2 regions of the Robertmurraya sp. DFI.2.37 genome follow, and region 2 is predicted to be linked to the other one. Evidence: riboswitches for the same ligand, from Rfam matches in the RefSeq annotation. Region 2 holds a riboswitch; the other holds the start of a gene.

Region 1 (15,752 bases), on a different contig from region 2:
ATCTGCAACTTTTTTTGTAACCTATCTTACTGAACTACTGAGAACAGCATATATATTACAACAAAAGGCTATAAAAAACGAAAAAATGGAAATTGCCAGCCATCTAGCGGCAAGTATAAGTCATGAAGTTCGCAACCCGTTAACATCTATAAAAGGCTTTCTTCAATTAATTTTAGAACAGAGGGATGTTCCAAATAAATGCAGACTCTATGCTTCACTTGCTTTGGACGAAGCATCACGGACGGCGGATATCATTGATGACTACCTTACTTTTGCCAAGCCTCATCCAGAAAAACTTCACGCACTTGAGATTGATAAAGAAATTTTGCAATGCAAAGACTTGATTTCTCCATTAGCAATACAACATTCAGTTGATATAAAAATTGTTTTTTTTCATACTGATAAAATCAAAGGAGATCCTCATAAATTTCGGCAGGTTTTACTGAATATATGTAAAAATTCAATCGAGGCTATGCCCACTGGAGGGACACTTACAATTGTCACTGCTACTAAATACAATGAAACTTTCATTCATATTACCGATACCGGTCTAGGGATGAGCCCCGATCATCTCGCTCGCTTGGGTGAACCCTATTTTTCGTTAAAAGAGCAGAAAGGCACCGGACTCGGGATGATGGTAGTCTTTCGAATTGTTGAAGGAATGGGTGGCAATATTAAAGTAAATAGTGAGGAACAAGTTGGAACCTCTATTACATTAAGCTTTCCATCCTTTGCATAAAATATCGGCAATTGTCTCTACACCGTGCCAAGAGTTTGCGTATTAATTCGATTTTTTTGGAAATTCCTCTTAAAGCCGTTGTGCAAAAAGAGCAGCCTCTGAGATGCTCTTTTTGCACAACGGCAATCTCTCATAGAAGGACCGCATCCGTCTTATTTATTGCCTCGGGGCAAATAATATCACCATCACACCAACGATGCAAATCGCCCCTCCCAGCCAATCGTATAAGTCAGGCGTTTTCCGATCAATTCCCCATCCCCAAAGGATCGAAAGAACAATAAAAACGCCACCATAAGCTGCATATACCCTACCAAAAGTAGGGAAATTCTGAAAAGTAGCTATTACTCCGTATAACGCAAGCGCCAGTCCACCTAAAATACCTAAATAAAAAGATTTGCCTTCACGTAGCCATAACCATATTAAATAGCCTCCTCCAATTTCTGCAAGACCTGCTAAAAGAAATAAAATAAATGCCATTTTCGAACCCTTTCCTTACCATTAAATCGACTTCTCCCTTACTCATTATGACAGATATGTGAAAGATGGAAAACGTATTGATCTTTTCATAAATTGATTATACTCTGTACAATTATCAATAAGAGGAGCGCGAAAGTCATGATCAAAATTGCATTTTCCTTTGCTGGTGGATTTATTCTTGTATTTCTTGAAGCATATATTGTGTTAATATTTAAAGGTTATCATTCTATCGACTTTGGAGGAATGCAACCTTTTTTAAATGTATGGATCATGAATTTTTTCCTTCTCTTCTCCATTTTTACCCATATTGAAATGTGGAGAAATGAACAGGGTAAGACGCACAGAACTACTCGATAAACTTGCTTTAATGAACAAATACTTACCACTAGAAATATTTTCAAAAAAGTATATAGTTAAAGAAAGACGTTTTTTAAAGACCTTAGTTATTTAACTATGTATCTTATTAGAAAAATGTGGTGATAACATGAAACTTGGCAGAGCTGCTAATAAGAAGAAACAAATGGAAGAAAGAATCTATGAAGCGGGAATGACACTTTTTCAAGAAAAAGGCGTGGCAAATACAACACTGCAAGAAATTTGTCAATTAGCAGGTGTATCAAAAGGAACTATTTTCAATTATTTCTCTTCGAAGGAGGACATAGTTGCAAAATTTGGACAAAATCAAATTAAGGTATTACGAGAATTTGCTGAACAACTCCCAGATTCGATGAATACAAAGGAAAAAATTATAGCTGTTCTTATGGAAGATATACGTGGTGTTAAGGAATCTGCTTTTAGTGCCAAAGCTGCCTTAAAGGGGATCTCTGAAGGTGGAGAAAAGGTTTACGAATTAGAATCTAAAAATCGCCGCGACTTAGCAAATATTTATGAAAATATTTTAAAAGAAGGACAAAAAACAAATAGTGACTTAAACACTTCTTTGGTGTCAGACTTAATCGTCAGCATTTACTTTCATGTCCTAAATAAACACTTTTACCACAATGATCAACGTGATAAGCTTGAAACAACGATCATTGCTTCACTTGAAGTTATCTTTGATGGCATTAAATCGCATATAAAAGCATAATGTGATAAACCTCCTCTTTTGTTGACCACTTGCCTTACTCCAAGATTTTGTGCCCTAGAACCACCGAAACGTTCACTTCTATATACGCATTCACTTCAAAATAGAACAACGTCTAGGGCTCTGTATTCGCTTTTTTACGTATCAAATCTTAAATTTGCGTCGCTCCCCTTTTATTTCACTTAAAAGTAGTTGCATGAAATAAATAGCGTTAGGATGATGTTCTCTTGTCCTGTAATATTCTCGCTTACTAACTCTTCATTAGTCCCGTCTATCTCTAACAAAGCTCCGCAATTTATCTGTATAGTTCATCGCCGTTACCATAAAATAACTACATACTGATTAATTAACATTCTATTGGAGGTAAGTGCTTTGGGAACTGCTAAAAGTAAGCAACAGTTAACCACTGCAGAAATATCAGCACTTTGGCTGCAGTATTTAGGCGATAGCATGGCGATTTGTATGTATAAATACTTTTTGAAAATTGTTGAAGATCATGAAATCAAATCGATAATAAAATGGTCATTGCGTTTGGCCGAAAAACATATTGTAAACATTGAGGAATTCCTAAAAAATGCCGACTTCCAAATTCCTGTTGGATTTACTGAAAATGATGTCAATTTAAAAGCTCCACGCCTATTCTCAGATCAATTTCTCTTATTTTATTCTTATATTATGACCATTCACGGATTAACTGCTTACAGTTTAGCTATAACCAATTCGCAAAGAGTGGATATTCAAAATTATTATTTTGACTGTCTAGAATCATCTAAAGAACTATTTCAAAAGATTGTAAAATTAGCTGAACAACAACCAAAATATTCCCCAGTTCCGATTATTCCTTCTCCTAACGGAACTGAATTTACCAGTTCGACCGGTATTTTATCCAATTTAATTGGTGACAAAAGACCGCTCAATATTAACGAAATAAGCAATCTTTTCTTTAATTCAAAAAAGACCGGCTTTGTGAGAACTTTAAGTTTGGCCTTCAGTCAAGTAGCAAAAACAGAAGATGTCCGTGACTTTATGTTAAAAAATGTAAAACTAGCAAATAAGGATGCCGAGACTTTTAATACGATATTAGAGCAGGATCATCTCCCAATTCCTGAAAAATGGGATGCTGAAATTACAAACTCTACTACAAGTCCATTTTCTGATAAATTAATGATGTTCCATGCCGCCTTTCTCGTAAATACTGCCCTCTCCTACTATGGTGCTTCATTAGGAGCTAGCCTTAGAACAGATATTATCTTAAATTATAAAAAAGTTTTTAACCACGCTATGCAGGCTGGAGCTATTTGCTATAACATTATGGTGAAGCACGGCTGGCTTGAAAAACTTCCTGAGGCAATCGATCGTGAATGTTTAGCAAATAACAAAAAATGAAAGATAACCAGTCAATATGAAAAGGCAACCACATTTAATCGAGTGGTTGCCTTTTCATATTATTCATATAATCCATAAGTTTTATTTACATCTTGGATAAAGATAACACCATTTCCAGGCTCATCAATTTTAAGTTTCTTTTGGATGGAAGAAACGATCGCATCTGTACTTTCCTTTTTTGACAAAATTAATACCATTTCTTTTTCTGGTTCAATATTCATTGAAAATAATTTACTCGTTTCATGAATACCAGATCCTCTTGCATTAATAATGGTGCCTCCTTTAGAACCTGCTTCGGTTGCGGCGTCAATAACGTCCCCTGCATTTCCCTTTTCCACTATAACGGTAATAGCATGATACATATTTTCTTCTGCACCTCTACCTTCATTTAATTGAGCACTCTTGCAGCTTCTTGCACCAATAACGCGACCAACAGAGGTTGTAAAGGCAATACCTTGATTCGGCTTTGTGAATTTGAATTTATGCGCCAGTTGTTCAATAACTTGACTCACTGTATCTTTATTAGAAACCATAATTACAATCTCTTTTCTTATATCGTTTATGGCTAACATTTCCAAGAGGCGGTTTTTTATAGTCCCTTTTCCTAGTATAACAGTTCCTCCTGAAATCCCATGCTTCTTTGCTGTTTGCATGATCTTGCTTCCTTTGCCAAAATCAACAATGATACAAACCTGTTCAAAGATGTTCATTTCAGAATTACTGGACATTTTTCACCACTCCTCTCTTCTTTGATTTTAATTTAAAGATAAATCCAACGATTTGTAAAGTAATTAAAGGCGTTAACGCGACCATAGCTATCATTCCAAAACCATCGACAAGAACATTGGCTCCTTCCATCGCTTCCGCTGCACCTTGGACAAACGCTAATATGAAAGTAGCAGTCATTGGTCCTGATGCCACTCCGCCAGAATCAAAAGCAATCCCTACAAATAACTTAGGAACAAAATAGGTCATTCCAATTGCCAAAATATAACCTGGAAGAAGATAATGCCAAAGCTGAAGCTCAGGAATAAGGATTCTTAACATGGATAATGCTACGGCAGCTCCTACGCCAATACAAAGGGAAAATAGTACCACTTTTCTCCTTACATACCCACTCGTTACATCTTCTATTTGATGCGTTAATACATGGACTGCTGGTTCGGCCAAGATTGTCACGAGCCCTAATACAAATGCGACAATAATAAGATATGCTTTATTATCCAAAGAGGCAATAGACTGGCCGATCGCTCTTCCAACGTCCATAAACCCAGCATTCACACCAACTAAAAAGAAAACAAGACCAATAAATGTGAATACTAATCCGGTGACAATTTTCCTTACCTCTTTTTTCGACATTTTAAAGGAAAATTTCTGAAATAAAAGAAAAATAATCAGAATCGGAAGCAAAGCAATAATAATCTCTTGTGCAATGACCGGAAATTCATGTAGAAATGGCCCCAGTATTGAATAAGATTGCTCATCATGTTCTTCCAAGCTGCCTGTAATTTTATCCGACTTTGATATAATATTCATAATCATAACGGAAATGATTGCCCCTGTTGAAGCTATAGCTACAAGGCCAAAGCTATCTTTTTCAGACGCTTTGCTATCCTTTTTCATAGCAGATACCCCTAGGGCAAGGGCTAAAATAAATGGTACGGTTAGCGCGCCAGTTGTTGCACCAGAAGCATCAAAGGAGATCGCTAAAAATTCGGGAGTTGTAAAAAATGACAACATAAGAATGATTATGTATAAAACCGTTAATAGTTTGTATAGGGGGAAGTTGTAAACAATTCTGACTAGTCCTGTAGCGATAAGGGCGCCTATTCCGATCGAAACAATAATGACAATGCTCATTTTTGTAATAAGGCCTGATGTAACAAAATCGACCTGTCCAGCTAAAATATGTAAGTCTGGTTCGGCAATTGAAATAAAGAAACCGAGCAGCAAACCGGCAATCATGATAATCCACACTTTGTTTGTCTTTGCTAATGCTTTCCCCATTAGCTGACCAATTGGAGTTATTCCAATATCAACGCCGAATAAAAAGATGGATAAACCGATAATAATCAACATCGCACCAATTGTAAATCGGATAATTAATGTTGGACTATCAAGAGGAGTTAGTGTAAAGTTCAGGATCAAGACAATTACGGTGATCGGAAGGACGGCATATAAAACTTCCTTAAACTTGGAAATTAGAACATTCAAATAGAGCTCATTCCTTTCATGCATTAATTGAGTGTGCTAAGTGACAAAAATAAGTAATGAAGGTCGATTCACAATATGAAAAGGGTATTCGAACTTACTAAAATAGAAGTCTGCTTAACTGACAGATTTCACAAAAGATTCATTTAACTATGAAGAAAAAAATAATCCATCTTTATTATCGCATAAAGATGGATTATCTTAATAATATTATGTCCCTATTTACATCCATGACACTGAATAAAACGTTCATTTTAATAGGTTTCTGGCAATTGTAAGATCCAGTTAATCCAACCCATAACGGTCGATGCCCTTCTGAAATAAGTACTCTCTTTATGAACATTATACAACTGGGAATTTTTCATTATCTCTACGACTCGGGCCTTTTCTGGTAGGCTTCCCTTTTCAAAATACTCGGCTAATACTTGCTTAAAAGGCTCATGGCTAAGAATAGCTTGGGTCAATCTCAAGAATTTTTCTTTTGTCTTCAGCCCCATACTCTCTCTACCAACCCGAGTCAAGCGAAACATCACCTGCTTATTCTCATCCTTGTACGTTTCGATTAAACCAAGATACATACCAGCTCTTGTATAATAGCTCGTTTGCCTTTCATCAAAAGCATAATTTAAGGTAATTTGCTCCTTACTTAGATCATTCTCCACCAATAACCCTAATAAGTCCACAACTCTCATAAATGAATCTGCCTGAGGAAATGGAATCTCGGGCTCTGGAACGATTTGTGCAGAACGAAATACTCTAATAATATCATCTTGTACAATACCTTCATGAGCGATAATAAAATCCTTCTGCTCGACTAGCTTTAATGAATTATAGCGATTCGGGTCAGTAAATTCATATATAAAAAAACTAAAGATATCATTAGAATAGGTAAAGAACACAGGAGTTACCTTTTTATTCGTCTTCTCTTTCCATAAACGGTAAGGATAATAGAGCTGCCTTACCAAAAAATCATCAACCGTCTCATTTTTCGCTTCCACAATCATGAATTGATGTTCACTCTCATAACCACCATCAATTTCGATTTGCGAGTTTTTTATCTCGATAAAACGGTCCATCCCCTGTTTCGTTTGAATATGAAAGCTAAATTCTTTCGATGACATTCTCCCTGAAATCGTTTGGTAGGATGACTCTCCAAGAATCCTTTCCATCATTCCGGTCACATGGGCGCAATGGAGAGCCGAGCTTTCCGAATAAAGATTTGTAGGGTCAATTGTCGTGATCATACTTGGTAAATCTACCTGAATCGGCTTAAGCCTTGAATTATAGCTCACTTTTTCATAAACATTAAATTCTCCAATAATATAGCTAGAGCGAGAGAGAGGTAAAATCGACAAACCATGTTCTTTAAACAACTTTGGCAAATGGCTAAAGTGGTCAAACTTAGCCATCAGCCTTGGCTCTCGAACCTCTTTGATTTCTTTTGCTTGAATTTCAAAAAAGCCCTCCTGCTGAACTTTTTGGAGAATACGGTGCCGATCAAATAAGATCTCCCAAGCTCTATCTGTTTTCGTTTGGCTCATAATTCATCACCAGCACTTCATCAATTTTTCCCCGTTTCGATGCGACAGAATTAATGCTTCTTGTTGCTGCCACAATTTCAATGTGGAACTCCTGATAGATCTCTTTAATAAAGTCTGTCGCTGAATTACTTAATAAAAACTTGCACCCTTTTTTATTTAAGTGGACACAAAGATCGCGCAATCTTATTTGATCTTCTCTTCTAAAACCATCTAAACTATAGCTAGTAAAAGAAGAAGTATCAGATACTGGATCATACGGCGGATCAAAATAGACAAAATCGCCCTCTTTTGCAGCCTCAACTACCTTCTCAAAATCAGTGTTTAAAATCGTGATTTCACTCGTACTTAAGTAATGATGAACAGCGCGAAGCACCGGTTCATTAACAATTTGCGGGTTTTTATACTTTCCAAAAGGGACGTTAAATTGCCCCTTACTATTTACTCGATATAAACCGTTAAAGCATGTTTTATTTAGATAGATCATTCTCGCTGCTTTTTCCACCGGAGAAAGCTTGCTATAGTCTTCCCCATTCCTATCCAGATTACGTATTTCATAAAAATAGTCGCTATTATTGCCATCGTCATGCTTTTGTAATTCTTCAATTAACTCATCTACATGATTCATCACAACTTGATAGACGTTCACAAGTTCAATATTAATATCATTAAAAACAGCCTTCCTCGGCTGTAAATCTAACAGAACTGCTCCCGCCCCAATAAACGGTTCATAGTAAGTATCGATATCAGTTGGGATATATTTTCTAATCTCAGGAAGTAACTGTCGCTTCCCGCCAGCCCATTTCAAAAAAGGCTGAGGTTGTATCTTTTTCACTGCTTTTTCCATGTTGATTACAACTCCTCAAAATACGAACACAAATTCTACAACTTATCATATCATGAACACTTAAACAAAGAAATTGGAAAAGTAACAAGCCCATAAGAGAATATATCATTTTTATTGTGCGTAACTCCGTTCAATCTATGATTTAATAAAACTATAAACTTTGGGGAGCTGAAAACATGAACACGACTGTAATAAATGAACTGAAAACCGTACAAGATTGGAAACAAGCTTTTCCTGTTATGAAACAGCTTAGAACCCACTTAAATGAAGAAGAATATCTGCAACTCATTGGAGAGGCAGCAGAAAAAGAAAACTATAAAATGTTCGCCCTCCTCGAAAATGAAACGATCGTAGCCGTTGCTGGAATCATGCCGATGATTACTCTTTACAACGGAAAATTCATTTGGGTATGCGATTTGGTAACCGATTGCCATCACCGCTCAAAAGGATATGGCGAGGCTCTTCTTAACCATGTACATCAATGGTCAAAGGACAATGGGTATGATGTCATTTCTCTCTCTTCCGGATTACAAAGACATGATGCCCATCGTTTTTACGAAGAAAAAATGGATTATGCAAAAGTAAGTTATGTTTTTTATAAAAAGCTCCGCAAAAATGAACTATAAGGGAACATTGTGTTTCAAATACTTGTTGTCTGAATTTAAATCTGCTATGCTTTCTATAATTGAATAGGATTTCCTTCGGGGTCGGGTGCAATTCCCAACCGGCGGTGATGAGGGGTACCTCTTAGTCCGTGACCCGGTTTCATTCATTTGAAAACGGTGGATTTGGTGAAATTCCAAAGCCGACAGTAAAAGTCTGGATGGGAGAAGGAATGGATTAATTGTTCAAAAATGCTGTTTTTTGACGTTTATTTGTGATGCCTTTTTCTCCCTTACTAACACTATTTAGTAAGGGAGTTTTTGTTACAATGGAGATTTTTTTATAGAAAGGAGCCATTTTTATTTGTAATGAATGATTGTGAATATATGAACATAGCACTTTCTTTAGCTCACGCTACTTTGGGTCAAACAAGTCCCAATCCGAGTGTCGGCGCTGTGTTGGTGAAGGATGGAAGATTAGTAGGCACCGGTGTCCATCTAAAAGCTGGTACTCCTCATGCAGAAGTTCATGCGATTCAAACAGCTGGCAATGATGCAAAAGGCGCAGTCATGTATGTTACTCTAGAGCCTTGTAGCCACTATGGGAAAACCGCACCTTGTGCTGATCTAATCATTCAATCAGGGATTAAAAAAGTATTTATTGCAGCGCTAGACCCAAATCCACTTGTTTCAGGCAAAGGACTTGAAAAGCTAATTCAGGCTGGAATTGAGGTCGAGGTTGGTTTATGCAAAGAAGAAGCTCTAAAGTTAAACGAAAAGTTTTTTCACTTTATTCAAACGAACACTCCATTTGTAACGATCAAAGCTGGCATTTCATTTGATGGCAAAACAGCAAGTAAAACAGGTGATAGTAAATGGATTACTTCCCCTGAATCACGTCAAGATGTCCATAAACTTCGTCATGAGCATGACGGAATTTTAGTAGGAATCAACACGATCCTACAAGATAACCCTCTTTTAACCACCAGACGACCCCAAGGTGGAAAAAATCCCATTCGAATTGTTTTAGATTCAAAACTAAATATGCCAATATCAGCAAATGTCGTACAAGATCGCTCAACAAAAACGATTATTTTTACAGGCAATCAGCATCATATTGCTCGTAAAAAAGAACTAGAAGACTGCGGCATCACCATTGTCGTTCAAGAAAATCCGCAAATTTCCATTAAGGAGGTTTTGAAAACATTAGGTGAATTAAAGCTCATGTCCGTCTTAATCGAAGGTGGTTCAGAAGTACACGCTTCCTTTATAGCAGAAAAGGCCTTCCAACAAATCATTGCCTATATCGCACCAACAATCATTGCTGGGAAAAATGCGATTCCTTTCATAGGAGGGCTTGGCGCTAATTTTGTAAAAGATGGAACACATCTTCAATTCACTGCGGTCGATCAGCTTGGACCAGATCTGAAAATCACGGCAAAACCTCTTGCTAAGGAGGAAACGTAATTATGTTTACTGGAATCATCGAGGAATTGGGCTCGATCCAAAATATTCATGCGAGCAAAAATACGCTCGTACTGACGTTGCAAGGAAGAAAGGTAATGGAAGATTTAAAAATCGGCGACAGTATCGCAGTCAATGGCGTCTGTCTAACAGTGATCGATTTTACCCATACTTCCTTTTCAGTTGATGTCATGCCAGAAACCTATAAAAGCACGTCTTTATCAACGTTGCATAAAGGCTCGTTAGTAAATCTAGAACGGGCACTCACTGCCAACGGCCGTTTAGGAGGGCATTTTGTAACTGGTCATGTAGATGCCGTTGGACAGATTATAAAGCGTGAACATAAAGAAAACGCCATTTACATTGAGCTTACTTTTCCAATTGAATTTGATCATCTCGTTTTAAACAAGGGCTCGATTGCCCTTGATGGGACATCACTCACCGTCTTCGGGAACAGGCATGGCCACTTAACCGTCGCACTGATTCCCCATACAGCGAAGGAAAGTGTGATTGGTCATAAAAAAATCGGCGATCAAGTCAACATTGAATTCGATATGCTCGGAAAATACTTATTTTCCTTTTGGCAATCAAGAGAGGATAGACAACTTTCAATTAACTTCCTCAAAGAAAATGGTTTTCTGTAGATTCACTATGAAAGGGGCAATTAATAGCATGTTCCATACAATTGAAGAAGCAATAGAGGATTTAAAAGCAGGAAAGATGATAATCGTTTGTGATGATGAAGACCGTGAAAATGAAGGTGACTTACTCGGTTTAGCGGAATATGTATCGCCTGCAATGATCAATTTTATGGCTAAAGAGGGACGAGGGCTTATTTGTATGCCCATTACACAATCGATTGCCAAAAGACTAAAGCTTCCGCCAATGGTTGAGCGAAACACCGACCACCATGAGACAGCCTTCACCATCAGTATTGATTATAACAAAACAACAACGGGAATCAGTGCGTTTGAACGGGCATTAACGATTCAAAAAATACTTGATGAACAAATAGCTGCTTACGATTTTAGAAGACCCGGTCATATTTTCCCTCTCATCGCTAAGGAAGATGGAGTTCTGCGTCGCGCAGGTCACACTGAAGCAGCGATTGATTTTGCTCGATTAGCTGATTCCAAGCCGGCAGGCGTCATTTGTGAAATTATGAAAGATGATGGCACAATGGCAAGGGTCAATGATTTAATCGTGATGGCCTCTAAGTTCAATTTAAAAATCGTAACCATTAAAGATCTGATAGAATATCGACTTAAACACGAATCGTTAATAGAGCGTCATGTTGAAATTCAACTTCCAACCGAGTTTGGCGACTTCAAAGCTATCGGGTTTACGAGTAAAACCGATAACAAAGAACATGTCGCTCTTGTAAAAGGAAATATTGACGGAGACGACCCTATTCTAGTCAGGGTTCATTCAGAATGTTTAACAGGTGATGTATTTCACTCTAAGCGCTGCGATTGCGGTCCCCAACTCCATGCTGCCCTCACACAAATTGAAGCAGAGGGGCGTGGCATTCTCCTTTATATGAGACAAGAAGGGCGTGGCATCGGGTTAATTAATAAATTAAAAGCTTATAAACTTCAAGAGCAAGGCTTTGATACCGTTGAAGCAAATCAAAAATTAGGATTTCAAGCTGATCTACGAGACTATGGAATCGGTGCACAAATATTAAGAAATCTCGGAGTTGAAAAACTGCGCTTACTCACAAACAATCCGCGCAAAATTGCCGGTCTTGCTGGCTATGGTTTAACGATCGTGGAGCGAGTTCCTCTTCAACTACCAAGCAATCAAAACAATATTAATTATTTAAAAACAAAACAGGAGAAGCTTGGACATTTACTCATAATTGACTGAGTTCCAATTAATCATACAAACCTAAGCAAACAACCTGAATAGGAGTGGAAAAAATGGCAAAAATACTTGAAGGCAATTTAGTTGGTACTGGATTAAAAATTGGTATTGTGGTCTCTCGTTTTAATGAATTTATTACAGGTAAATTACTTGCAGGCGCTGAGGATGGGTTGATCCGACATGGGGTTAAAGATGAAGACATGACAGTTATGTGGGTTCCAGGAGCTTTTGAAATCCCTCTTGCGGCAAAGAAGCTGGCTGCTCAAGGTAATTATGATGCCATTATCACCCTCGGAACAGTGATAAGAGGAGCGACACCACATTTTGAGTATGTCAGTAATGAAGTAGCGAAAGGCGTCGCTGCGACCGGGATACAAAGCGGTACACCCATTATTTTTGGCGTTCTGACCACAGATACGATTGAACAAGCGATCGAAAGAGCCGGAACAAAAGCCGGCAATAAAGGTTATGAAGCCGCAGTTAGCGCAATTGAAATGGGGAATCTCTTTAAACATTTTAAGTAAGATGTGTGGGCACTCACTCGTCCACGTTTAATCGATTGCTGTGTTTGCAGTTCCCGCAACGAAAAAACAACAAGTGCAAGTGGGGAACATGAATTAATCATTGCCCACTTGCACTTGTTTTTAGTATATTAGGTCCTTCTTAGTTTTACTTCAGTAGCCATGAAAATGAGTTACTATCATTTAAAAAGTTCAAGCAACCGTGCCCAAAAACCTTTTGGTTCTTCTTTCACTTCTTCATCAGCTTCCGGTTCTTCATATTTTATGCTTTCTGTTTTTAAAACAAATTGTACTGAATTTATTTTCTCATTTTTAGGTGACATGAATGAGATAGGTTCAAAATCTGACTTATCGTATTCAGCCATCATTTGGTCAACCTCTTCCCTCATTTGTTCAGGAATATCATCTGTTGCTTCTTTTAATTCCCCTGTACCATCATGAAGTTCACCAACTCCTGCTTCTAACTCTCCAGTTCCTTTCGATAAATCTGCAATTCCACCGTCAAGCTGATCATAAGAGCTTGATAACTGCCCTACTCCGCTTGCATAACCGACTAATCCAGCATGGAACTTCTTATAATTAGAAGCAAGCTCGCCAACCCCTTTTTGTAATTGGGTCAATGAATTTGCCATGTCTGAACCCTCTAATGAGGAAGAAACTCCTTGCGCCATCGCTTCAAGATGAGCTGCCATCTCTACTAGTCCACTGTTAACCTCAGCAAGTGTTGAATTGACCGCAGTAAAAGCAGCTTTTACTGCTGAATAAGTTCCTTTAGCAGTCTGCGCTGCTGTATACGTATCGATTAATTGCTTCAACAGTGCTGGATCAGCATCGCTTCCGTACAGTTCTTGAATTTGCGCTTCAGATATATCGTGCGTTGGGATCGCAATCATCACACGATCTAATGCGTCATAAGCACCAGCATAATGATCTTTTAATGTAGCCAACCCTTTCGATGTATCCCTCAGACTACCAGCTATTTGCAGAAGTCCTCCTTCCAATTGCTTCAAATCGCCAAGATCGATTTCTTCTGTATTGCCAGTAAGCGAACTGTTTAACATGGCAAGCGCTTGTTCAATTTGTTCGGAAGCACGAACTAACTCGGAGGATGATGCTGCAACAGTCTCCATGCCTTCATGATATGCCGCTGATCCCGTGCGTAAATCTTTCACGCCACTGTTTAATTCCTCAACACCATCATTTAATTCTCCAACCCCATTATGAAGCTCATCAATAGCATCGGTTAAAGACTCCATATCATCGACCATTCCGTCAATATCTGGAGAATCGATTGCCATTGATAATGGCACGGCGGAAATGTCTATCCCCTCTAGTTCAAATTTTACAACATCAGCCTCAACGAGTAGTTCTTCTTCTTTCTCAGGCATTACCGTAAAAGTTATTTGTTTATTTTTTCCTGCATTGGCAAGCATACCGTCAGGAGCTTTAATATTGCTATAAATATCTAAGTCTAAAGATAGAGAGACTTGCAACAAATAATTTTCAAAAAATAGCGGGTCTACTTCATTATTTGCAGAAGTGGCAATCCTAATTTGTACACGCCCAGTTTGCCCTGCCAACTCTTCCGGTGCCATTTCTTTTCCATTCAACAGATACGATACGGAAACATCCCATGGCAAAGAGTGGTCATTGATATTGCCTTGATAATAAAACTTTCCTTCTGGGGCCATGAACTCAACTGCACCATTTGTCTGTTCCAATTTCGTTAAATCCGTTAAATTTTTTAAGTCAGAATAAACACCAAAATCAAAGACTTTACCTGCTTTCTCCACATCTAAAATATTGACAACATATAACTCTTGTCTTTCACCAGTAGCGCTTAACTTTCCATAAACCACTTCATCCTTTGAAGAAACTTTCCCTTCTTCCTGGGAGAGTATTTCATCCGACTTACTTGTATTCGTAGCAGCCGTCACAAGAAAGGAAGGAAGCAACAAAAGAATCGCAACAAAGACAAATAAAAATTTCTTTAATCTCCTCATGATCATTGCTCCTTATAATAATTTGCTTTCCAAGTTGTTTTCGTTATTAATTTGTCAAAAATCAGCAGCATAGCAGGGAGGAAGAACACAACTAAAATAAAGGCAAGCAATGCTCCCCGGCCCAATAATAACCCAATGGAGGCAACAATCGGATTCGTTGAAGTAATCCATAAAATGAATCCCACACTTGATAGAATCGATGCAGAAATTCCAATCGAGAATATCTTTTCATCAACCGTTCTTTTTACCGCTTGGAAAACGGTCATTTCCTTCCTATATTCTTTATAGGCATCCGTCAATAAAATCGCATAATCAACTGTCGCGGCAAGCTGAATAATACTAATAAGTAAATATCCCACATATTGAAGCGGCGAATCAGTAAAGTACGGAACAGATAAATTGATCCATACAGCAGTCTGAATTGTAAGAAGCAATATTACTGGAATTGAAAGCGAGCGGAATGTAACAAAAAGAACAAAAGCAACTGTAGCAATCGTTAAAAGATTAACCAACTTATTGTCTTCTTCCACTGTTTTTTTAATGTCGTACAATGTTACGCTTTCTCCAACAAGATAGACACCGTGCTCATATCGCTCATGTGCAGCCTGTTGAATCTTTTCAATTAATTGAAAGGCCTCATTTCCTTCATTCTTCGTTTCAGTTTGCAAAATAATTCGACTGTAATTCTCTGAGTAAAATTGCTCTGTGATAGATGGCTCTAAATACTCGGGTGGTATCGCTGCACTAACTGTGTTTACATAAGCAAGCACACTGGTTACATGCTTCAATTCTTCCAGTTCATGGACCAATTCTTCCTCTTTCGCAATGTCCCCTTTTGGAACAAGTAAAACAATTGGCGTACTTTCCCCAAACTCTTCTTTAATTTTTACGATGTCAGCTCCCGTTCTTGTTGATTCAGGCTGTTCTCCAATCCCATAAGTGAAGTCCGTTTTACTTTGGGCTAAAAAGGCTGGAACAACTAGTAAAAGAACAACGATAAAACTTAACAGCCTT
Region 2 (15,752 bases):
ATGGGGGGGCAGATGGAGAATTATCTGCCGCACTCAGGTATTTAAATCAGCGCTACTCGATTCCAGACAAAGTAATCGGTTTACTTACGGACATTGGCACAGAAGAGTTTGCCCATTTAGAAATGATTGCTACCATGATTTATAAACTTACGAAAGATGCGACTCCTGAACAAATGAAAGCTGCTGGACTTGGTGACCACTATGTCAATCATGATAATGCCCTCTTTTATCACAATGCTGCTGGAGTTCCATGGACTTCTAGCTATATTCAAGCAAAGGGAGACCCAATTGCAGATCTATATGAAGATATCGCCGCTGAAGAAAAAGCGCGAGCCACTTACCAATGGATCATTAATGTGAGCGATGACCCGGATTTAAATGATGGATTGAGGTTTTTAAGAGAACGAGAAATTGTCCATTCTCAACGTTTCAGAGAAGCTGTCGAAATTCTCAAAGACGAGCGCGATAAAAAGAAATTCTTTTAATCTTTCGAGGCAGCGGCAAAATCCCTGCCTCTTACCCTTGGATAAGTGTTTATTTATTTTCATGATAAAGATTGATATCGTAATTCTTTTTCATCATTTCAAAAACAAGATGACGATTTCTCCACGCGTCCTCCTGTTTCCATAGATCCTTGCTCTTATCAATAATTTCACAACGCAACGCATGGTATTCCTTTTCCGCCTTATCCTTCTTCTCTTTTAACAAATTCATCAAACCGTACAATCCAAAAATAAAAATAAGGGCGTACAAATTATAGGTCTGAGCCAGAAATGCTGAAAACATGGCTGCAAAGGAATACGAATACGGGATTACCAACGTTTTATATAAGATGAAGAGGTAGATAAAAGCTGAAAATATCGTTAACCAAATAACAAGGAAATGCCTGAATGTAAAAGCATCAAATTTTCTTTTTCGCTCCACTACCTTTTGGAGCATTTGCTTCGTTGCCTTATCGGTTCTCTCATCAAGCATTTTAATCGATGTTTCCATTAACTTCCTCCCCATTCTAAACAATTCCTCGTCATGCTATTTATAAAAATATATGATCTTGTCCTTCTAGTTATGATTTAAAACATAGCGATTATATTGATCTATTGATATTTAGCTCACTGCTAAACAAAAAAAGACGATGTTACTTCAACCATAACATCGTCTTTAATCCCTACTGTTCTATCGGTATTTTCAAAGTTTGTCCAATCCGGATCTCATTTCCTTGGATCCCATTTGCTTCTCTAATGATTTCAATTCCTGATTGTGATTGATAATATTTCATTGAAATTCGGAAGAGCGTTTCTCCAGTTTGTACTGTATGGTAAATAATCTCTTCTTTCACAGGTGCTTTATCATTAGGAGATTCCTTCTCTGGAAGCGTACTATCCACCTTCACCGGTTCAACTTTTTCCGATTCTGGCTCCCCAACTACTTCATCTTCTTCTATTTCCGGCAAATCTTCATCGAGGTCAACACCCGTTCGTTCTTCTTCCATTCCCTGTTCGCTTGGCTCATCATTTTTAACATCAACCGCCTCAATATTTCCTGCTAAAGGATGATCAACAGATGCAGAACGATTCGATTTGCTTTCATTAATAGAATAAATGCTAAAGCTCACAATTGGTAGGAGAATGAAAAAAATAGCTAATAATCGAATCAGAGGATATTTTAACTTCACCTTTGTTCTTTTTGCCTTTTGATAATGAACCCTGCTTCTTGGCGGCAGTTCCTGCGATGAATCATTAATCGTTTCAGATTCCTCTTTTTTACTAATTCTCTTTCTTAAACGTTCCGCCTGATCACGGTACGGCTCTTCTTTATTCATATCATTCCCTCCTGTTCATGAGGTGGTTGTTTATCGTTGCGAACGGCTAATCCTAATAAAAAATCAACAATAAAATGCAAAACAATCGTGACAAGCAAATTCTCTGTCATCATATAAATGTAACCAATAAAAAAACTAAGAAGTAAAATATTTACGAAAAGAAATTTGTTAAACAAGTATCGGTAATGAATTAATGCAAACAAAAGACTTGTGACAACTAGTCCAAAATGGGTTTGGAGCACACCTCTAAATAATATTTCTTCACTGACTGCAACCATTGCAGCAATTCCGGCAATTTGCCACACAGTTCTATTTTTAAACATTCGCTTATTCAAGCCGCCATCGTCATAATAGGAAGGTGGCAGCACCTTCATCAGCAGGAGGTCCAATGCGACAATGGCTAATCCAGCCCCAACGCCAACATACCAAATTTTCTTATCATCCCAAATAAACAACTCCCAAAATGATGAAAAATCATCAAACAAAAAAAACCCTATTACTAGCGCCATTACTAGTAGCAGTACTTGGGTTGCTATTAGGTGAAACGTGATTTCCCGATCGCTTAACTCCTGAACTATTTCCGTATATTTATTTTTCATGTTTACACGCTCACCCTTTTAATAAAATGCTGGATAAATAGGCTCTCCAATCAAATGAGAAAGAAAAATTGGCCGCATCTTCATCTCTTTTTTGAAACTGGTCTAAATTGATGCCACACACATCACAGCAATCCTTAATCGTTCTTTTCTTTTTTTCACCAAAATAATTCAAGATATTTTCTCTTCGGCATTGGCAAGAGTGTATCCAATTCTTGATTTCCTCAATCTTTTTTCTTTTTAGTCGCGTTCTCTCTTCAACAAAGAGCTTGAACTTCTCTATTGACGAGTCCAAAGCACCGGTGTTTTCAAGATTTTCAAAGAAATCACTTATTAAGCGCCATTGAATATCATTTAACCCAACAAGTGCCCGCATTTCTTCTTCACTTCGGTTCTTCGATTTCATCCATTGGCTAATCCAATCAATCTGAACCACATTTGGAAGTTCATTTTCCACCAAGTGATAGGATAGTGCCTCATCTCCTGGTGAATATAGTAATATCGCTAAGCTTTTTTTTCCATCTCGACCAGCACGACCAATTTCTTGTATATAAGATTCCATTTGCAAGGGCATGTGATAGTGAATGACAAAGCGGATGTCTTCTTTATTTACACCCATACCGAATGCACTGGTTGCACAAATTAAATCGAGTTGTCCATGGATAAATTGCTGTTGAATAAGGATACGGCTTTCCTGATCGATTCCCCCATGATAAGCCATAACTTTATGAAAACCATCTGCCTTTAATCGTTCAACTAGCGCTTCTGCCTTTTTGCGACTGGAAAAATAAATAATACCTGGTCCTTGAAGAGACGAAAGCAACTTTATCAGGTGATGTTCCTTTTCCTCAGGAGCAGCCACTTGCTCTACCTTAATCGCAATATTGGGACGATCCATTGAAAAAATATGTTCATCCCAAGAAGTTAGTTTTAATACTTGGGCAATATCTGTAACTACTTCTTTCGTAGCTGTTGCTGTCAAAGCTAATGTAAGTGGATTACCAAGTTGCTCTCTTATTGTTCCCAGCTTCATATAATCTGGACGAAAATCATATCCCCATTGTGAAATACAATGAGCTTCGTCGATCACAAACAAAGAAATCGGCAAGCCTTGCAACCTTTGTTTTATTTCATCAAGGTTTAACATTTCAGGGGAAATGTAAATAAATTTATATTTGTTTAGCTGACGTAAAGCTTTGCTTCTGTCTGCGCCAGTTAAAAATGAATTGAGCGCTATTACTCTTTTTTCTCCTTGCATATGCATTTGCTCGACCTGATCTTGCATGAGCGACAAAAGTGGTGAAATGATCACAACGATACCTGAAAGTACATATCCTGGAAGCTGATAGCACAATGACTTCCCTGTGCCAGTAGGTAAAACAGCAATCGTATTTTTCTTATTTAGTACAGATGACACAACCTCTTTCTGTCCGGGGCGAAACGCAGAAAAGCTGAAATGTTCCTGCAATTTTTTCTCTAGCTCAAAATTCATTATCTTCACCAAGCCTAGTCAAAACTAATCGGATTTGAAAATAGGTTGCTTCTGGAACCAATTCACGGATCTGTTTCAATTGTTTAGAAGTTGCCTGTTTATGCGCAGCCGTAATCAGTTTTATTTTTTCCTTCCCTACAAACGGTTCAATTTGAAATGAATTCATTTGCAGGGCAAGTTCAACAATATGATCCTGTATTGTACTAACTTTCAATTTTCTGATTTGAGCGATTTGTTCGAGTGAAAATCCTTTATTTAAGAGTACCAACGTTTTCTTACTTGTATCTGTTAAAAGAAGATTTGTTTCAATATCTGTTATAAGCGATGCTAACAACATGAATGTTTTCGGTTCTTTTTGAATTCTAAACAAAATATAATGTAACAATGCCTGAAATTGAAAATGATACAGGGTTTGCTCTATTTTTAAGGACTCACATGCCTGTTTTTCTGTCAAACCAATTGTCTCAAATCCAGTTAAACGAATGACAAAAACACTTGGATCGATTTCTCGGCAATCTTCCAAAACATGAATGAGCTCATGATATAAGCGATCGCTAAGTTCTTTGCGATTAAATCGATTATGGAGAAGATAATTTTTCAACCATTTGAGCAAAGGTTTCTTTCGCTGGATGGGAATATAATTTCGATCTTGGTTAGCCAAATGTGAAGTTACTTGAACCAATAACGAGATCCTCTGCCAAAAGATATTAGCGTATTGGTAATCCCAACCGTTCAAATAGGATAAAAACGGATGATTTTCAGACTCTTTTTTCATATAGGTTAAACCATCTCTTGTAAGCTTATAATACTGCTCATTCGTTGCCGTAACTAAATTTTGTTTTTCAAGCTCCTCAATGATCTCATCAAATTGCTTTCTTGTTAAGAAATCACATGTTTTATAAAATTGCGCAATTTGGAAAAGATGGGCATCTTGTATCGTCTGGAAAGATTTCTTTCCAGATAGGAGATGATATAAAGAGTATATAGTTCTCTCGTCATTTATTTTATGTAAACAGAAAAGAACAACAAAATATATAAATCGAGTTGGCATCCTATCACCCTATTACTATATTTTGAAAAAAAGTTCCTCACGAGAGAGCAACAACACGTTTTTAACGGTATTCTTATATATCATAATTCGACGTGTTTCCCTATTTATTTTAACATGAAAATGAAATAAAGGCTCCTATTCCGTTCCAAAACGTTGTTATGATAAGCATTCTCATTATTTTTTTATTGAAATGTTACTCATACAGTTTTACAATAAAGAATGAGGGAATACGTTTCAGAAGCTTTTATGAAATGTATGAAAATAAATGTTTAATTCATTGGGAGGTTTTTACATGGCAAAATATACAATTGTTGACAAAGAAACATGCATCGCATGTGGGGCTTGCGGAGCTGCTGCGCCAGATATTTACGATTATGATGATGAGGGTATCGCATTTGTAACGCTTGATGATAACGAAGGAATTGTTGAAATTCCAGATGTTTTAATAGACGATATGATGGATGCTTTTGAAGGCTGTCCAACTGATTCCATTAAAATTGCAGACGAACCATTTGATGGAGATCCATTAAAGTTTGAATAGAAGTAAGCAAGCGCAAGGGTCAACTCGTGCCGTTTCTAACTAGAAGGGGCTGTCCTTTCGATATAGGAAGCCTTAATTGTGATAGCAATTCTTGGCCGACTAATCGTAAGCAGTAAATATCTAAAGTTTGTTAGGCTTTGGCTACTTGCACCGATCAGATTAACCACTTGAAAGAGTGTTTCATCGAAGCAATCGATATTTCGGAAACAAAAGAAAAACTCCTCTCTTTTTTGTGAGAGGAGTTTTTCTTTTAAAGGCATGAGCTTTTCTCTGTTATTTTTTATTTATATTCGATATGCTCTCTGCTTTCCAATCCAAGTACTCATTCTAGTAAAGAGAAGCATAAAAACGATTGATATTAAAATCCCTTTAACAATATTGAATGGAAGTATACCGGCGACAATCATTTGCCTTGTTTCCTCACCGGACATTGCCGGGAACCCCATAAACATTGTATAGGCTGGTAGGATAACAAAGTAATTTAATACACTCATGACAACAGCCATCAATATCGTTCCAACAATTAATGCGTAGGTCATTCCTTTTTTCGTTTTTAATTTTTCATAAATATAGTATGTTGGAATGACGAATAGAACTCCTGCCACGAAATTTGAAAAATGGCCAACTGGAATACCGGTATCACTGCTTGTCAAAATATAATCCAATACATTTTTAAATAATTCAACCAATATCCCAGCAACTGGTCCAAAAATCAATGCAGCGATTAAAGCTGGAATATCACTAAAATCGACCATTAAAAATTTTGGAAAAGGTGGTAATGGAAAGTTTAGAAGCATCAGAACAAATCCGATACTACTTAACATTCCGATTGAAACTAAAGCTTTGATGTCGTACTTCTTCATTTTCCTCTCTCCTTTTAAGGGATCCATCTCTCCTAAAGAAGAAAGGTTCAGCGTTATTAAGCTATACCCATTGATAAAGAACAACAAGATGCTCACAACCTAGTTGAATCCATTTCTCAATAAATAAAGTGAAAAAATGCACAACCAATTCGTTCTTCTGGAAGATAAACTCCAGTGAAAAAATCTATGGATTAATGCTCGTTTTTATCGCATTATTTCGAAATGGCTAGATGTTTTACATCTTGAATATTCCCTCCAAAAACAAACTCCCCCAAGTTTACTTGAGGGAGAATAAAACGGCACGCTTAATAAACATTCAAACTAGCAAATTTGAACGCTTGCAGAACCTCCATCTTCTCCCATCCAGACTATACTGTCGGCTTTGGAATTGCACCAAATCCTGCCAAAGCATTTCGTTAAGCTCAAGAAGAAACTTCTTAAATTCACTTATGCTTATAATTGGCTCGCGGGCTCAGAGACTAACTCTCATTACCGCCGGTCGGGAATTACACCCTGCCCCGAAGATAGACCAATATTTAATTACACCATTATTATAGCGTACTGAAGCAACTTTGTGAAGAAGTTAACCTTATGCTCGATATTTTTTGTTATTTTCACCGATTTTATGGTAAATTATAATAGTAATTTCATAAAAAGATAGGCATTTTATCGCCTCAGAAAAAAACATAAACATTTATATAGAAGGAGATAAAAATGGATAAAATACTTATTTTCGGTCACAAAAATCCGGATACGGATACCATTTGCTCAAGCATTGCATATTCTTACTTAAAAAATCAACTTGGCTTGAATACCGAGCCTATCCGCTTAGGTGAGATTAACGGAGAAACTGAGTTCGCTCTAAAAACATTTGAGCAAGAAGTTCCGCGATTTGTTCAATCCGTATCAGCTGAAGCAAGCAGTGTTATCTTAGTCGACCATAACGAGCGACAACAGAGTGCAGACGACATTAATGATGTACGTGTTTTAGAAGTTATTGATCACCACAGAATAGCTAATTTTGAAACAAGTGAACCGCTCTACTATCGAGCTGAGCCAGTCGGTTGTACTGCGACGATTCTGAAGAAACTGTTTAAAGAAAATAATGTAGAAATTGAAAAAAATATAGCCGGACTAATGCTATCGGCAATTATTTCCGATTCTTTATTATTTAAATCTCCTACTTGCACAGATGAAGACATTCAAGCGGCACATGAACTAGCTCAAATCGCAGGAGTAAATCCAGAAAAATATGGTTTAGACATGCTTAAAGCTGGTGCTGACTTAAGCAAAAAATCAGTTGAACAGCTCATCTCCCTCGATGCAAAAGAGTTCCAAATGGGCAATAGTAAAGTTGAAGTTGCTCAGGTTAATACTGTGGATATCCAAGATGTTCTCTCCAGGCAAGCTGAAATCGAATCGGCTCTTCAAGCTGTCATCGCTGATAAGAGCTTAGATTTATTTGTCTTTGTCATCACGGACATATTAAATAGTGATTCTACTGCTATTGCTCTTGGTCGCTCAGCTGATGCTGTCGAAGAAGCCTACGGTGTGAAATTAGAGAATCATACCGCCTTATTAAAAGGGGTTGTTTCCCGCAAAAAACAAATTGTACCTGTTTTAACGGATGTATTTAATAAAAGATAAATCAAATAAATAAGAATCGCAGACGCTATTGCCTGCGATTCTTATTTATTTGTGACACATACCCCAAGTAAGCGTTTTCTTATGATAACGAACATTAATTCCTCATTGACAGATTAATATTCGTTTTGTAAAATAATCAGAAAATTGATAATTGGTAGGAGATGTTCAAATGTATCGAGTTTTAGTAGCCGATGCGATTAACGCAGAAGGCTTACAGCCATTATTAGACTATGCAGATGCTCAAGTAATTGAAAAAAAAGTAACAGACACAGATGTTGAATTAGAGACAATCGATGCTTTACTTGTAAGAAGTGCTACAAAAGTAACCGAAGAACTCCTAAAAAAAATGCCTCAATTAAAAATCATTGCACGAGCGGGAGTAGGCGTTGATAATATAGATGTTAACGCGGCAACAAAACGCGGAATTATTGTCGTCAACGCACCGGACGGAAACACCATTTCAACTGCTGAACATACTTTTGCAATGATGGCTTCATTAATTCGCAACATCCCTCAAGCGCACGCATCTGTCAAAAATTTAGAATGGAACAGGAATGCTTTCGTTGGAAATGAACTAAATGGGAAAGCTTTAGGAATTATAGGCTTAGGGAGAATTGGAACAGAAATAGCAAAACGCGCAAAAGTATTTGGAATGACAGTGCTTGTTTTTGATCCGTTTCTTACAAAAGAAAGAGCCCATAGTATTAATGTTGAGAGCTGTACTCTTGAACAAGTACTGGAACAGGCGGATATCATTACTGTACATACTCCTCTTACGAAAGAAACAAAAGGCTTGATAAATGAAACAGCCATTAAAAAAACAAAAAAAGGGGTCTATTTCCTTAACTGTGCCCGCGGTGGCATAATCGATGAGCAGGCATTAGCTGTCTATCTCGGAAACGGCCATGTTGGTGGAGCTGCTTTGGATGTTTTTGAAGAGGAGCCTCCTGGAGAGCATCCCCTTCTAAAATTTGATAATGTCATCGTCACTCCACATTTAGGTGCTTCCACGAAAGAAGCCCAATTAAATGTGGCAACACAAGTCGCTAAAGAAGTAAGAACCTATTTTGAAGATCGTCCAGTTACAAATTCCATTAATCTTCCAGCAATGTCTAAGGATATTTATGATAAGATTCAACCGTTTCACCATTTATCAAAACAGCTGGGCTCGATCTTATCACAATGTGTAAAAGAAGGGATCGAGGAGTTATCAATCAATTACGCCGGTAGCGTCACTGAACTCGAAACCTCATATTTAACAAAAGCGCTATTATCTGGTTTCTTTAAAAACCGTATTGACGTACATGTCAACGAAGTAAATGCCCTGCTGACCGCAAAGGAGCGAGGCATAACCGTCGGAGAGAAAATTTCAACAAACTCTTTTGGATATGCAAATTGTATTACCGTTACAGCCAAGATTGAAAATAGACAATTTTCATTAAGAGGTACTTATATTGATCATTATGGTCCGCGGATCGTTCATATGAATGACTTTAATATTGATTTCCATCCAGAAGGAAATTTATTATACATCCAACATATGGATCGCCCCGGTGTCATTGGCCGTGTTGGTAAAATATTAGGTGATCTCGCCATCAATATTGCGACTATGCAAGTAGGTCGAAAAGAAGTAGGTGGAGAAGCTATAATGGTGCTGTCTTTTGACAAACCACTGGACTCGACCGCTCTCCAATTACTATCTGAACTAGACGACATCGTTTTAATGAATCAAATTACTCTTTAAACTTATTCATATCTATCGATCGGAGGAAAAAACTCCTCCGATTGTTTATTGCTGCTTAATCGTTAAAATTTGCTGTGGCTGAATTATTTCACTGCTTAAATGATTGATCTCCATCAGTTCTTCAACTGATAAATGAACTTCCTCTGCGATACTAGTTAATGAATCCCCTTGTTTAACAATATATTGCTCTTCAGAGGGTTCTTCAATGATTAATTCTTGCTCTGGAAGAATTACATCATTTACTAATTGGTTCGATTCCATAATCGTAACAACGGACGATTCGTATTTTTCCGCTAATTCCCATAAAGTATCTCCACTTTGAACGACGTGAATAACACCCTTCGTTTCTTCCTCTTTATATTCCTTGCTTTTCGTACTCTCTATCTCATCTTCCAAATCTTTTTCCTCACTAACTAATAATTGATAATCGTCAGTGAGTAAATATTTTGCTATATCCTCATTTAAAGCTTCATCTGCTTCGCCTATAGCATCCGTTTCCTCCATCACTCCTGCAACCTCAACATGCTCCTTTTGCTGTACCATTGCTTGAACGGTTTCTCCTACACCAACTTCTCCAAGAATGGCTACAGGGTTGAGCGAGTTCTCTTTATTAACCGTCCATTCTTTTTTATGTATTTCGAAATGTAGATGTACTCCTGAAGAACGACCCGTGCTGCCCATTTCCCCAATAATGTCCCCTTGTTTAACACTCTGACCCTCACTTACATTTCGTTTCCTAAGATGGGCATAAACCGTTTCAAAATTATTTGGGTGTTTTACAAATACGACATGACCATATGAGCTTGAATAATAGGATCTACTAACCGTTCCTTCATCTACTACATAAATCGGTGTTCCTAATCCTCCTGCTATATCAATTCCTTTATGCTGTCCATTCCGTGTTCCGTATGTATCGGTTACAATCCCATCCGCCGGCCACATCCAATGTGCTGCGGCTTCCTTTATATCTATTGTCTCTGCTTGAATATTTTTTCCTCCTATAAATAACAGGCTTATAAAAAAGGCCATAATCCCAGCAATTAACAAACGCTTTGCAAAGTCTCTCATTAGAATCCTCCTTAATTTGAGCTTTTCCCTACACGATATGACAGCTTGTACGTTGTTAGAACTACTAATTAAGCGGAGTAAAATGAAAAACCTGTCAAATCCTCTCCTCGCTATGTAAAATTCTTTTTTAGAAAGACATTTGTTATTATTTGGATAGTTTTCGTTTTTTTATACAAAAATTATTGATTTCGGTCCAATTACAAAAAAATGGGTTGTCGAAAGTTCATTTCTTTGAAGTTAAACTAATCTTTTTAGCAGGCATAAAGTATGACTATGTAAGAATAGGTTGCGCCCCCTAAATCATTGCTACACATTAACGCATCCTAAGGAAAGGTATCGGTTAATAACTCAGTTCTAATTTACTTTTGGAACAATATTTATCTCAAAAAAACAAGTGGGCCATTAGCTCACTTGTTTTTTTACAGGGTACTTCAAATAGTGCCCCCCACACCTATAAACTTGTCACTTACGCCGCAAGACAGACATTTTCAGCTCAAATAATGAGACGTCTTACAAACTAAGACAAAAAATCAGCCTTTAGAGATCTTAATTTAATATTTCTCTTTTATTAGGAGCAATCGGAACATTTATTTCCTCATTAAAGACGAATTTTCCAATTTTCTCAAGTTTACTATACTCAATTTTTACTTTATTATAATTAAACTCTTTCGCTGTTAGTAAGATTGCTTCAATTGTCTGAAGGATTGTTTTTGTGCTAGTCATATCAGAATCTTCATTTAGCTGTAGGGTTAACATCCCCTTCTCCCCGTGTATTTCTTCAATATCAATATTTTGAGGGATCGACGCACTTAACTGATGAGTATCAACATTTTCCTTCATTGCATTTAATGCCGCTTCAATATTCGTGAATGATTTTTCATACGGAACTAAATAAGGGACTTCTGGATTCACATTTGAATAGTAAAAGTAGTAAGCATAATTTCCATCATCCGAAAGATCTAAGCCAGGGAGTTCCCCTTCATTCCCCAATTCAATTCCTGGTTGATTATCTGTATATAATTCAATTCCCGTTAACCCTAAAGATTTAGCAGTTTTCTTAATAACAGAAGTAAAAGCTATTTCGTTTGCAGAACCTTGATAGGTTTGACCACTTGGAACATTCACCTTTAAAATATCATCTTTGATGACCGATAGTTCCACATTTTTTAATGGGAACGTCTCCGCAAGTCCCCATTCCTTTTCATGTAACTTTGCCATTGTCTCTGTATACTGCTCAAAAAGAGACTTTCCCTTCTCCTTTGGGATGAGTACAGTTATAGGTACGATAATTTGATTTTGCTCATCTGGTATCGCAAAAGTAAGTGTATTTTCTTCCGCACCATTTACATCTTCAGCATATACGGCAGTGTACTCTTGCTTAATATCAGTGATTGAAGAAGTCACTCCTTCTTCAGTAGCCTCATCATTAGTAGGGATATCTTGCTTTTCCTCAACTGCACTGTCATAAACGACACCTGCATCCTCATCTTTGATTATATTCATTTCTGATCGTTCAGCTTGCTCTGTCGCATTTCCACTCTCCGCTGATTGTTCAGAGGAAGAATTTTCGCCTAAAAGATTAGAAGAAAGTACTGCTACTATTAAAATCACTGCAGCAGTAGCAGCAGAAGGGATGAGCCAGGAGCGTTGCTTTCTCTTACTCAATCTAAGTGAAATGTTTTGATATATATCACGAGGATCGCGATTGTCTTCGATCTTGGGCATTTCTCGTAGTAATTTCTCAAGCTGTTCATCGCTCCACTCTGATTTTCTCACTTGTTGTCCCCTCCTTTGCCATTCTTTCTTCCATTTCTTTTTTCAATACTTTTAAGGCTCGGTGTTGAGTTGTTTTAACCTTGCTTTCTGTCCAACCTAAAGCTTCTGCAGTTTCAATAATGGTCAATTCTTGAATATAACGCAATATGATAACCATCCTTTGATCAACTGTACAATGGTCTAAACACTGATATATCAATGAAATTTCCTCATTTTGTAAAGCAATTTCTTCAGGGATAGGACTATCATCTTTAATCTGACCAGTAGTCCAATCAAACTTTTCAGCAATTTTCTGCCGCCATCCTTTTTGCTTTCGGAAATAATCAATTGCTACGTTTCTCGCAATTGAAAATAGCCATGTTTTTTCACTACTTTTCCCCTCAAAACGGTCATAAGATTTTAGTACCCTTATATATACCTCTTGAACAAGATCTTCAGCTTGTTCCCTATTTTTCACCATATAAAAAATAAATTGAAAAACGTCATGATGATATTTTGAATACAGCTCATCAAAAACGGAGTCCATTGGTTTCCCTCCCCGTTCAACCAATTAGTCGTAATATTATCCACAAAAGTTACATTCATATTGTCGAAATTTTTGTAACTATGATTGTCCAAATCATTTATGTTGATCACTCAAGGTCACTTCGTCAATTTCCATTTCTTTAAAAGAAATACACTAATATCACTAATATAGTATTTTTCAATAAAAAAAGGAAGAAGTTTTGTAAAACTCCTCCCTTTTTTAAAAGATGATGATGAGCTATGACCCGATATTATTTTATCCAGATTACCTAGCCTTGCTCTTCGTATCTCCTTTATCTCAGTCAGCCCCGTCCAGTCCATACGGCGCTAAACAGGGAACTTCCGCTTTTCGATTTGGCTAGCTCCAGCGGCTATCTCCTTGCAAACTTCAGCCCACCTCCCTACGATAAGTCAAACTCGATTCGCTTTCGCTTCTCGGTTTTCCTTTATCTCAGTCGCTGTCCTTCCAGTTTGTACGGAGATGAACGAGCCGCTTCCGCTTTTCGATGTTCCTTGTGAATCAAGATGAGTCGTCAGTTTTCTTGTTGTTCTTATAAATTTCGAGGAATGAAAAAGGAAAATGTCGTTCCATGTCCGTCTTTACTGTGAACGGAAATATGTCCTTTATGGCTCTCAACAATATTTTTAGCGATAGCAAGTCCTAACCCTGTTCCAGAACGGCCTCTTGTCCTTGCTTTATCCCCTTTATAAAAGCGTTCAAAAACAAAGGGAAGGTCCTCTTCGAGAATGCCTTTGCCAGAATTGAATACTTCAATATGAAGCCCTTTCTCTTCTATTTTCCCCGAAACGACAATGATGCCATTATCCTCTGTATGCCTAATCGCATTATCAATTAAATTAGTCAAAACCTGTTCAATTCGATCCCCATCAAAATAATAGGTCAATTCCAAATTGTAAAAATCACCTTTTAAATGAATTCCCTTTTCCTTTGCCAACCCTTGGAATTTTCGAATAATTCTTTCCAAATATGATTTCACTTCTATTAAACTAATATCAAGCTGGATATGTCCTGCTTCCATACGAGCAAGGTCCAATAATTCATTTACAAGGCGGCCCATTCTTAGCGATTCATCATAAATTACCCTTGCCATTTCCATCTTTTCCTCTTCTGATTCGGCAATTCCATCTACAATCGCTTCACTATAGCCTTGCATCATCGAAATCGGCGTTCTTAATTCATGTGAGACGTTGGCAATAAAATCTTGTCGCAGCTTGTCAAGTTGACGTTCCTCGGTCATATCGCGAACAACTGCGACAGCACCACGAATAAAGGTATTATTATATAAAGGACTTACAATAATGACCCAGAATCTTCCTTGAACAGAGATTTCACCGACTTGCTCTTGTTCTGTGTTTACCGCAAGCTTGAAAAGCTCCATTACTTCATAAGGAACTTCTTCCGCACTTCTTGATTTCCCATCCTGCTCAAAATACCAGTCCTGTAAAAATCTTTCAGCAGGAGGATTCGTAATCAAAATCGTACCGTCACGATTAAATGTTATAACTCCATCGACCATACTGCTAAGAATGCTGGATAGCTGCTCCTTCTCTTGACTGAGGGCGTTAAGATTAAACTTTAACTGTCTCCCCATTTGGTTAAATGCGGTCGCCAACTCCCCGATTTCATCATTTGTTAAGATCGGTACCTTTGTATCGAACTTTCCTCTTGCAATTTCAAAGGCTGCCTCTTTCATTTTACGCAGAGGAGCATTAATTCTTGTCGCTAAGAAAAATGCAAAAATAGTCGTCAAAATAATGGCTACTCCAGCAGCAAGTAAAATAAACTTCTTCGTTGAATTGGATGTCTCCTCCATCACCGTTAACGATTGCATGATAAAAACTGCACCCTGTTCTTTTCCTACCATGTCGATCGGTGTACCGATGATTAATAAGCGCGAATCCTCATCATCATTTGCCATTGGAAAATTGGCCATTTTTTTAACTGTTTTGTTCTCAGTAAAAACATGCATTAATTCAGGATCTGTTAAAAAGTAAGTTACAGGTAATCCAAAGTTCTCATCCATTGTGGGCGAAGAAAAATACTCTTGTTCATCAAAAATAATCATCGCCTCTGTCTTATCATCGAGAAGTTCCCAAGCCAACTGAAGGCCGATACTTTCATCCTGTTCTTCCAAAAAGTGCGAAATACGTGTAGCTGTTTTCTGAAGATTACTCTCCGTCTCATTGATATGATAATTTTCAAAGAATTCCAGCAGCATCACTGTTAAAATAAACAGGACAAATATAACAAGAAAAAGAATGGTAAACCAGAGCTTACCAACTACACTGCGCCAAAACATCATTCATTGACAACCTCAAACTTATAACCTACACCCCATACTGTTACAATCATACTGGCAGCATCCTCTGAGACTTTATTCAGCTTTTCACGTAAACGTTTAACATGCGTATCAACCGTTCTCAAATCTCCAAAGAATTCATAATGCCAAACTTCTTTTAAGAGCTGTTCCCGATCAAATACTTTATCTGGAGACTTTGCTAAAAAATAAAGAAGTTCATATTCCTTCGGTGTTAAACTAACTTCTTTGCCTTCTGCCAAAACTCGATGAGCGTCATTATCAATCGTCAGACTAGGAAAAACAATGACA

Evidence for each region. A riboswitch is a leader RNA that binds a small molecule or an ion and turns the genes downstream of it on or off. The one in region 2 is predicted to bind FMN.
Region 1: it holds a riboswitch for FMN, as region 2 does, so the genes downstream of both, ribD (bifunctional diaminohydroxyphosphoribosylaminopyrimidine deaminase/5-amino-6-(5-phosphoribosylamino)uracil reductase RibD) here and PZE06_RS05735 (ECF transporter S component) in region 2, are expected to answer to the same signal.

The regions. Positions count from the first base shown of each region.
Region 1 is NZ_JARGEJ010000009.1:1,009-16,760, forward strand. Features, by position in the region: gene PZE06_RS06955 (sensor histidine kinase) at 1-739, shown strand, start outside; gene PZE06_RS06960 (YnfA family protein) at 896-1,216, opposite strand; gene PZE06_RS06965 (hypothetical protein) at 1,355-1,573, shown strand; gene PZE06_RS06970 (TetR/AcrR family transcriptional regulator) at 1,701-2,303, shown strand; gene PZE06_RS06975 (DUF3231 family protein) at 2,673-3,686, shown strand; gene PZE06_RS06980 (P-II family nitrogen regulator) at 3,746-4,339, opposite strand; gene PZE06_RS06985 (DUF1538 domain-containing protein) at 4,404-5,900, opposite strand; gene PZE06_RS06990 (type II restriction enzyme) at 6,152-7,438, opposite strand; gene PZE06_RS06995 (DNA adenine methylase) at 7,416-8,282, opposite strand; gene PZE06_RS07000 (GNAT family N-acetyltransferase) at 8,459-8,908, shown strand; FMN riboswitch at 8,976-9,121, shown strand; gene ribD (bifunctional diaminohydroxyphosphoribosylaminopyrimidine deaminase/5-amino-6-(5-phosphoribosylamino)uracil reductase RibD) at 9,254-10,351, shown strand; gene ribE (riboflavin synthase) at 10,354-10,992, shown strand; gene PZE06_RS07015 (bifunctional 3,4-dihydroxy-2-butanone-4-phosphate synthase/GTP cyclohydrolase II) at 11,021-12,217, shown strand; gene ribH (6,7-dimethyl-8-ribityllumazine synthase) at 12,271-12,738, shown strand; gene PZE06_RS07025 (YhgE/Pip domain-containing protein) at 12,915-14,738, opposite strand; gene PZE06_RS07030 (efflux RND transporter permease subunit) at 14,741-15,752, opposite strand, start outside.
Region 2 is NZ_JARGEJ010000007.1:23,926-39,677, reverse strand. Features, by position in the region: gene PZE06_RS05770 (manganese catalase family protein) at 1-485, shown strand, start outside; gene PZE06_RS05765 (YpbF family protein) at 535-993, opposite strand; gene PZE06_RS05760 (LysM peptidoglycan-binding domain-containing protein) at 1,166-1,819, opposite strand; gene PZE06_RS05755 (CPBP family intramembrane glutamic endopeptidase) at 1,816-2,418, opposite strand; gene PZE06_RS05750 (RecQ family ATP-dependent DNA helicase) at 2,429-3,907, opposite strand; gene PZE06_RS05745 (YpbB family protein) at 3,897-4,958, opposite strand; gene PZE06_RS05740 (ferredoxin) at 5,251-5,499, shown strand; gene PZE06_RS05735 (ECF transporter S component) at 5,784-6,362, opposite strand; FMN riboswitch at 6,710-6,892, opposite strand; gene PZE06_RS05730 (manganese-dependent inorganic pyrophosphatase) at 7,077-8,009, shown strand; gene serA (phosphoglycerate dehydrogenase) at 8,179-9,753, shown strand; gene PZE06_RS05720 (M23 family metallopeptidase) at 9,799-10,821, opposite strand; gene PZE06_RS29835 (GerMN domain-containing protein) at 11,368-12,597, opposite strand; gene sigX (RNA polymerase sigma factor SigX) at 12,572-13,123, opposite strand; gene PZE06_RS05705 (ATP-binding protein) at 13,674-15,446, opposite strand; gene PZE06_RS05700 (response regulator transcription factor) at 15,443-15,752, opposite strand, start outside.